2 regions of the Priestia sp. KCTC 13724 genome follow, and region 1 is predicted to be linked to the other one. Evidence: riboswitches for the same ligand, from Rfam matches in the RefSeq annotation. Region 1 holds a riboswitch; the other holds the start of a gene.
What was found. A riboswitch is a leader RNA that binds a small molecule or an ion and turns the genes downstream of it on or off. The one in region 1 is predicted to bind preQ1.
Positions count from the first base shown of each region.

Region 1 (4,215 bases):
AGCACGCGCTGGTAAGCATCTAAGCGGTTGGATACAACCACCATCATCTTACGATTGCCAAGCGGATAAGCAAAAGAAGCAACTAAAATTGGCAATGTACAAAGCAGTACGCTCACAAGCGATAGTGTTGTTGCGTGTTCAATTTGCATAATGGCGACGCCAAGTAAAATAATGAGGGCCATCGCTAAGCTTTTAAAAGGTATTTTTCCTTTTACTTGAATAGGTCCCTTACTCGTTTGAATCGTTTCATAAAATAAAGGAGCTAGAAGCGAACCTGAGATAATCGTAATTTGCCACGTTCCCGCAATTAACCAGCTCGGACCGTAAGCACTCGCATAGCAAAGCGGCGCGTAGAATAACCCAAAGCCAATCGTGCTCCACATAACCCACTGCATTGGCGCTTTTTTCATTTCCGCAAACGTAGCGGAAAGTTTTTTCCTAGCGATGACGATGATCAACAATAGTGGAACCATAAAGAAAAAGCGTAAGGAAGCACTCCAAATCCAGCTTCCACCTTCAACTTCCATCATACGATTTAAAACAAATGTAAACGCAAAGAAAAACGCCGAGCACACGCCTAATATAATTGGCTTCAATTCCCTAACCCCCGTATGTAACACATAATAATGTAAATAAATTGTAAAACCAATATATCAAATGCTGGAAGTTTGTTCAATTCTGTACTTAGTCACCTTTTAAGTTAGGCTTATATGTATATATTACCATTTATAAACAAAAAAAGTCCGCATTGTAAAGTCTAGGGCTTTTTTAATAAATGCTAGTTCTTCTACCTTATGATCATCATTTGCAAGCAAGCTCTTCTCTCCTTCTCAAGTATAGTATAAAACATGACTTTTACTATGTATTAACGTACTTAACAACTTCTCTCTAATTCTGTCATATCTTGTGTCTTTTTTCTATAAATTAAAACCATTTAAATATGAAAAAGAGTTTGGGACATAACAAAATGATTGCTTCTAAAAGACGAACACTAGCTGTTCCCATCTCTTTAGTTTGTCTCAACACGTTCGTTCCATTGCGCTACGGCCACTCGCTTTCCGCGGGGAGGAACCTGAGCTTCCTCGCTGCGCTGCGGGATCTCCGTTTTCCCTCTCTTTCCCGCAGGAGTCGAGTGTCCTCCGCTCCATTCCACCCTGTTTCCAACATTGTTTTCACAATCAACCAAAAAACCTGAACGATTAAAAGTGAGGAACTCTCAATCGTTCAGGTATAGTAAGGGCTGAACTACTTATGTCTCAGTCTCTTTGTAGTATTAATCGATTAACTTTGTGAAGTTTACGCGTTTATGAATTGCCAGCATCACTGGAATTCCAACAAGCATCACTAAAAATTCACCAATCGCAGTTGTTAACCATGTTAGTAAAAATGGAAAACCTAGTGCTAAATGAAGCTCAAACGCGATGATAAACATCGTAAACGTAAAGATCAGTGTATTGGTAACCATACGAGCAACCGTGCCCTTGGCAAACTTCATCGCAAAGATCATCAGTAATAAGGAAATTAAAGATTGTCCTACGCCAAATACCAAATCATACGCCACCATTGGTGAGAAGAATAAATTGGCTAAAAATACGCCTAGCACAATTCCATACAAATACTTCTTATTAAAAATAATCAAATGATTAAACATTTCCGCAATACGGAACTGAATATTTGTAAAGCCAAACGGCTGAATAAACATCGTTACCGCAATATACATTGCCGCAATAATACCGTTGACTGCAAGTGTTCTTACATTCATGCTGCATACTCTCCTTAGTTTTTTTACGTGGGATGGTTCCGAACCACGTCTTACGCAAATACTAAAGAATCATACAGCAGTAAATTATATTAGTCAAGTATCTCAACCCTCTTTCGGTTACTGATCGAAATTCAATCTAAAAAATCCGCTTTTATGCAAAGCGGATTTTCTGTTACTTTGATAATGTTTCTTCTTTAACGATTTGTGGAATTTTCACTTCTTGAATACGCCCTTTTTCCATTTGCTTTTTATTGATAAACCAATATACGCTTCCTACAAATAAAGCGCCGCCTACAATATTCCCAAGCGTAACCGGGATCAAATTATGTAGCAGTCCAGCTAATGATATCGTTTCAGGGTGCGGATGAAGTAAAGCCAAACCAAGGAACGTCATGTTTGCAACGCTGTGTTCATAGCCAGATGCAACAAAGGCAAACAGCATCCAAAAAACTAACATAATTTTGGCCGCATCGCTTTTGGTTCTCAAAGCCGTCCAAATGGCTAAGCAGACGAGCCAATTACATAAAATCCCTCGAAAAAAAAGTTCGCTCATTGGCAGGTTCATTTTCTTTGCTGCGGTTGTCAGTAATAAATGTGTATCGCCTACTCCTTTAAACAAACCAGTTCCAACGATTAAGAGACACAATACGAACGCTCCCAATCCGTTTCCAACAAAGCACCACAGCCAATTTTTCAACGTATCTTTCCACGTAGTAGCACCTGATAATGTACTGATTGTATAAAACATATGATTGCCTGTAAACAACTCGGCTCCGGCAAACATAACAAGTAGTAACGCAATGGCAAACGATAAGCCCATAACTAGTGAGACTATTGGTAATGATGCTTCGGCTAACGGAGCACCAACTGAAAGAGCTAATACTACACCAATTCCGACATAAGCACCTGCAAGCATAGACAACAGTAAATAGCTCGGCAATTGTTTATTCACTTGATTTGTTTTTTGACGAGCTATGTCCGTCATAGACTCGATTGACGCTTTAAACACGCTTATCCCTCCCCTATTTCGTTAAAATTCTCTGATAAATTATATAATAAAAATATTACGCGTACACTTCTTGAAGTTTGGACTTTGAGAACCAGGAGAGAGTCGCTGATTGTTTTACCACTTCTCCGACCACAATCAGCGCTGGATTACTGACTTGTTCACTAGTGGCTATTTCTACAATCGTTCGCAGCGTACCAATTAAAACCCTTTGGTTAATAGAAGTACCTTCCTCAATCACCGCCACTGGTGTCTCTATGGACTTACCACCAGCTAAAAGCTGTTCACAAATATACGGTAAGTTTTTAACTCCCATATAAATAGCAAGCGTATCAACGCCTTGAGCTAGATGATGCCACCTAATATTTTCCGGAGTTCCAGTTAAACCGTGTCCGGTCACGATTGCAAATGAACGGCTTAACTCTCGATGGGTGACAGGGATTCCAGCATAAGCAGGAGCAGCAATCCCCGCTGTAATACCGGGGATGATTTCAAACTCAATGTGATGCTTAGCTAATACTTCAGCTTCTTCGCCTCCTCGCCCAAAAATGAAAGGATCTCCACCTTTTAGCCGTACAACTATCTTTCCTTGCTGGGCGTAATGTAATAATAAATCTTGAATGACTTTTTGAGGAACACAGTGATAACCAGGCGTCTTTCCGCAATACACAAGTTCTGCTCCCTCTTTTGCATAGTGTAAAAGATCAGGATTTACCAGCCGATCGTATAAAATAACATCTGCTATTTCTAAACACTTTCCTGCTTTAATTGTTAACAACTCTGGGTCGCCCGGTCCCGCTCCAACAAGATAGACTTTTCCTTGTCTCATTCTCCGCTTCACTCCTTCGGTATAACTATGATGGCATGTTTAATAGATGATTTACAACAGCTTATTAATCTTCTAACCACAGATATACAAGCTCTTCTTCAACAGATGTTCGGTATGACTTTACTAAGCCAGTATCAGGTTCATGAACACGCCCGTTGTCCAAACAAATTTTCCAATCATGCATAGGGCAAAATACCGAATCACCGCTCACTATTCCTTCACTTAATACGCCACCTTTATGAGGACATCGGTTATCAACGGCCTGAATTTTACCGCTTGATAGCTTAAAGACAGCAATTTCTTTTTGATTCACTTTCACGGTTTTACCTAGGCTTTCTGGAAAATCATGAATTGACCCAAGCAACACTTTTGTTATGTTTTTGTTTACCATCTTTTTCTCCTCCATTTGTTTTGTTATGATGTTACAACTGTCTCAAACAATTCTTTTTTTGCTTGCTTGTTCTCAACGATTTCCTTCCATGGATCTCGATACGTAGATAAGGCTTCATCTATACGAAGGTTTAGTTTCTTTCTTTCCTCTACATTATCAAGAATAGCCTGAACGTTTTTAATACCGATTCGTTCAATCCAAGCTGAAGTACGCTCTAGATAATTTGC
Region 1 covers NZ_JBXDLD010000093.1:5,619-9,833, reverse strand. The annotation lists gene AC1UFB_RS13715 (DMT family transporter) at 1-596, opposite strand, end outside; gene AC1UFB_RS13710 (hypothetical protein) at 1,010-1,153, opposite strand; gene AC1UFB_RS13705 (QueT transporter family protein) at 1,274-1,762, opposite strand; PreQ1 riboswitch class I at 1,771-1,815, opposite strand; gene AC1UFB_RS13700 (formate/nitrite transporter family protein) at 1,935-2,771, opposite strand; gene cobA (uroporphyrinogen-III C-methyltransferase) at 2,827-3,597, opposite strand; gene nirD (nitrite reductase small subunit NirD) at 3,662-3,988, opposite strand; gene nirB (nitrite reductase large subunit NirB) at 4,012-4,215, opposite strand, start outside.

Region 2 (4,215 bases), on a different contig from region 1:
CTCATGTGTGTTTCCTCTCTTTCTACGATTGTCATTCTAACAGCGTTTTTTCATTTTGTACATATTTGTTTTTGTATTTTATTTGTAAATTTTTTAAAGAACGCTTACACGCCTCTTTTATTTCCCCATACAAGTGCATGAACCTGCGGCAACACGCGTACATTATTCATATCTGTTGTAGCTACAACAAGATCAATTAGCCACTCATACTTCCCTAATAATTTACAAGTTAACGCCTCGTCATCCGTTGTTGTCAAATCATCATTTCCTACTTGAACAAAGAATGGCACTGATGGATAGCGCTGATGAATGTGTTTTGCATAATCGAAATCCGTTTCATCAAACACAACCACTTTAATGCTAATATGTTGACTACGTCCATTGTTTTGCAAGCGTTCAACAATATCATCCAACACTTCGTAATTTGTCTTCATTCCCGAGCTTGGTGGCTTGGGTGAAAGAGTTAAATCATCAATTTTATAAAACCACTCTTGAAAGCGACTTCCCTGAGTTTCAAGCGCGACTTGCTTTTGATGATCATGCAAGCGATCAATCAGTTTATCTAAAGATTTCAACAGCGCTGGATTCCCGCCTGAAATAGTTACATGGTCAAAGCGGTCTCCTCCTAAGGTTTGCAATTCATGCCAGACCTCTTCGTCCGTCAGTTGACGGATGTCACTTTTCGCTGACCCATCCCAAGTAAATGCCGAATCACACCAACTGCATGAGTAATCACAGCCAGCTGTGCGCACAAACATTGTTTTTCGGCCCACAACCATTCCTTCTCCTTGAATTGTTGGACCAAATATTTCCAGAACAGGAACCTTATTATTCATCTCGCTTCACCTTCTTTGGACGATATACAACATAGCTTGTAGGAGTTTCACGAACAAACACTTGCACGCATGCTGGCTTATTTTCAAGTTCATCTAAGTGAGCTTGTACAAGTTCATAAATTTTCCGAGCAATCACTTCAGATGTTGGGAAATCATTCGCATCCTCTTCATTAAATAAATGCTTATGATCATTTAAAAGCGTATGGTCGAACTGACCAGACACAATCTTTTTCAACGTAGCAAAGTTAACTAGAAAGCCTGATGAATCTAATTCATCACCTGCAATAGTTAAATTAACAAAATACGTATGGCCATGAACCTGCTGACATTTTCCTGCTGACTCATGAGGAACAAAATGCGCAGCGGCAAAATTCATGTCTTTATTTAATTCGTACGAATAAGGATGTGCTACCTGTGGGTAAATTTGCTGAAGCATTACTGTTCCCCTCCTTGTTTCGTGTCAAGATATTGTTCTAGACCTCTCTTGCGAAGTTTACATGCAGGACACTCTCCGCACCCGTCTGCAATAATACCGTTATAGCAAGTTAATGTATGTTCACGTACATAGTCAAGCGCACCTAGTTCATCCGCTAGTCCCCATGTCTCTGCTTTATCAATCCACATTAACGGTGTGTGAATAACAAATTCAAAATCCATTGATAAATTCAGCGTTACGTTTAGCGATTTAACAAACACATCTCTGCAGTCTGGATACCCTGAAAAATCTGTTTCGCATACACCTGTTACTAAATGACGTGCACCGCTATTTTTAGCTAATACAGCCGCAAATGATAAAAAGAGAAGGTTGCGTCCGTCCACAAACGTTGTCGGTAGCTCCCCTTCCTCTTGGCTAATGTCAATATCATCTCTTGTTAGTGCGTTAGGCGCTAGTTGGCTTAACAACGACATATCTAAAATTGTGTGCTTCACACCAAGATCTTTTGCAATGGCTTCTGCAACCTCAATCTCTTTACTATGACGCTGACCGTAGCCGAACGTAACAGTTTCCACTTCTTTAAAATTTTTTAGCGCCCAAAATAAACAAGTCGTACTATCTTGTCCACCGCTAAATACAACAATTGCTTTTTCGTTTTTCATTTTTTTGTCTCCTTTTCCTTTATAAAGTCAAAGAAGAAAACATTCCGTTGTTTAGATCATATAAAAAAAGAGATTGCTTCGTTTGCAATCTCCCTTAACTAAGAATCCCTTTCTTATATTAAAAAAGAAACAGGAAAAAAGCCCCTAAAATCGGCGCCATTTGTCATCTCACTGATGATCTTAGTTTTTTATAGAGGGAGTTTACGAACCTCTCCCGCACATAGAGCACGGCATTTCTTCTTTCAATTTTCGCTTTTAACTATATCATACTCCATTTAAAATTACTATGTACTTCTACTTTTCTTCCTACTTTTCAATTGAATCATCACCAGCGTTACGATTGGAATGACAAACTGCATGGGAATGTGAATCCAAACTGGTACAATTTTCAAACCTATCTCTAAATGTTTAACAAAATTATCCGACATAAAAATAGTCGTAGTCAGAATGGATACCGTAACCAAAAGGAGTGATAGCTTGTGACTCCTGGTTTGATAAATATCTTTTATCCCTAAAATAGCTGCATATGCGAAAATCGTTACTTTAGCAAAACCGCCAATAATAAGAACACTAATGGCTAGCATATCCATCCGCTGAATAATATCTCCAATATTCACTTGCTGTACGGTTACAAGTAGGGGGATTGTCGATGATTCTACCAAGTGCTGTCCGAGTGTAGTTAAGTTAATTAAACTTAACATACTAAGCATAACGCCTCCTATCACCACGGCACGCGTTCCCATCTTTCTAAGAGACTTTTCTCCTTTTATAAACTGGTTAAACATTAAGAAAACAACCATTTCTCCAAATGGAAACGTCAAAATAAGCGGAAACACCGCTCTAAAAATTGAACCGATTCCTTCAGCTAAAATGGGGTGCATATGATCTGGGTTCATAACATCAGAAAAGAACAGTAAGAAAAAAACTAATACAATGAAGCCAACAAAAACAACTAACAATAACACACTCGCTCTTGCGATTGGCTCAACTTCTAAAAAGCATGCATACGCAATAACTAGCGTCATAACCCCGCCCACAATAACTAGAGGCGTATCCCTCATTGATGTTAACAATAACAGGTCACAAAAGTCTCTTAGAACACGCGCACCAATGTAAATAAAATATAGCACGTACAGCATGCAAATAATTTTGCCAACTAGCTTTCCAAAAGCAATTTTTAATATTGTTGGAAACGTTTCTTCTGGATGCCTTTTATATAAAAGTGTAAAAAGAGCAAAGAAAGGCAGGTACATTAACATCCCTACTAAAACGGCAATCCATGCGGATTGACGTGCTTCCTGTCCAATACTCACAACGGTCGCACTTCCAAATAAGAACAGCAGCATCATTGAGAATAGTTGAAAATTGCTTATTACTAAGCGTGAATGCATTCCTTTCCTCTCCTTTCCTCACTAGGTAGTTACCGATTTTCGGTCATACTTGCCACAAGACTTCTTTGCTATATCAATTAGCGTCGATTGAGGGTATTTTTGGATTAACCATAATAAAAGCCTCGCAAATACTAACCCACTTCCTGTTCCAATTATTGCACAAATCCAAGCGATGTTCTTTGCCACAGCTAATAATAAAGTAGATACAACTAAGATTGCACTTCCAATGGAGAATACATGGGTTAATGTAAAGAACTGTTTCCCACTTATCACTTCTTTTTGGCTCATATTGAACACCTACACCGAATAAAATGAAGAAAAGATATCAATGATGGACTGCATCCAAAACTCAAGGGCATACAGCGGAGTTGGAATGGTTATTCGAAAAATAACCGCTATCCACATTACCACTCTTATAGTAGAAAAGCTGCTGTATATTACGATTTCTTTTATCTGTTTTTGTTGATAAAGAGGGCGGATTGCCTTATATGCTAAAAAGCTGAATACCCCTAAAAACAGCAGTAAGTTTTCCATGTTGCACTAATCCTGCATCTCTTTCATGTATGGGTTATTCAACGTTCCAAGTCGACGGATTTGCACATCTACTTTTAAGTTCACTTCTAGATCTGTCGCAAAGATTTCATCCCAGCGATTTTTCATCTTGTTCCAGTCCTTTACGTTTTGGCGGTAAAAAACTTCTCCAAACCCAAAGACATCACTTTGATATTCGTTTTGTGCTCTCTTAATTGCTCTTCGCATTTTATCTTGCACATCATGTTCCGCTTTTTTCTCTAGTTCAGTAATCATAGCAGGGTCCTGCAAGTTAACCTGGCACTCTACGTCAGCGATGTTTGCTTCTCCCTTTAAGTTCACATCAATAACAGGCTTTC
Region 2 covers NZ_JBXDLD010000036.1:23,642-27,856, forward strand. The annotation lists gene queF (preQ(1) synthase) at 1-5, opposite strand, end outside; gene queE (7-carboxy-7-deazaguanine synthase QueE) at 105-836, opposite strand; gene queD (6-carboxytetrahydropterin synthase QueD) at 829-1,272, opposite strand; gene queC (7-cyano-7-deazaguanine synthase QueC) at 1,272-1,934, opposite strand; PreQ1 riboswitch class I at 2,109-2,152, opposite strand; gene AC1UFB_RS05875 (GerAB/ArcD/ProY family transporter) at 2,219-3,325, opposite strand; gene AC1UFB_RS05880 (GerAB/ArcD/ProY family transporter) at 3,347-3,613, opposite strand; gene AC1UFB_RS05885 (hypothetical protein) at 3,623-3,859, opposite strand; gene AC1UFB_RS05890 (Ger(x)C family spore germination protein) at 3,866-4,215, opposite strand, start outside.
Region 2: linked by a shared signal. The riboswitch ahead of queC (7-cyano-7-deazaguanine synthase QueC) and the one ahead of AC1UFB_RS13705 (QueT transporter family protein) in region 1 are both predicted to bind preQ1.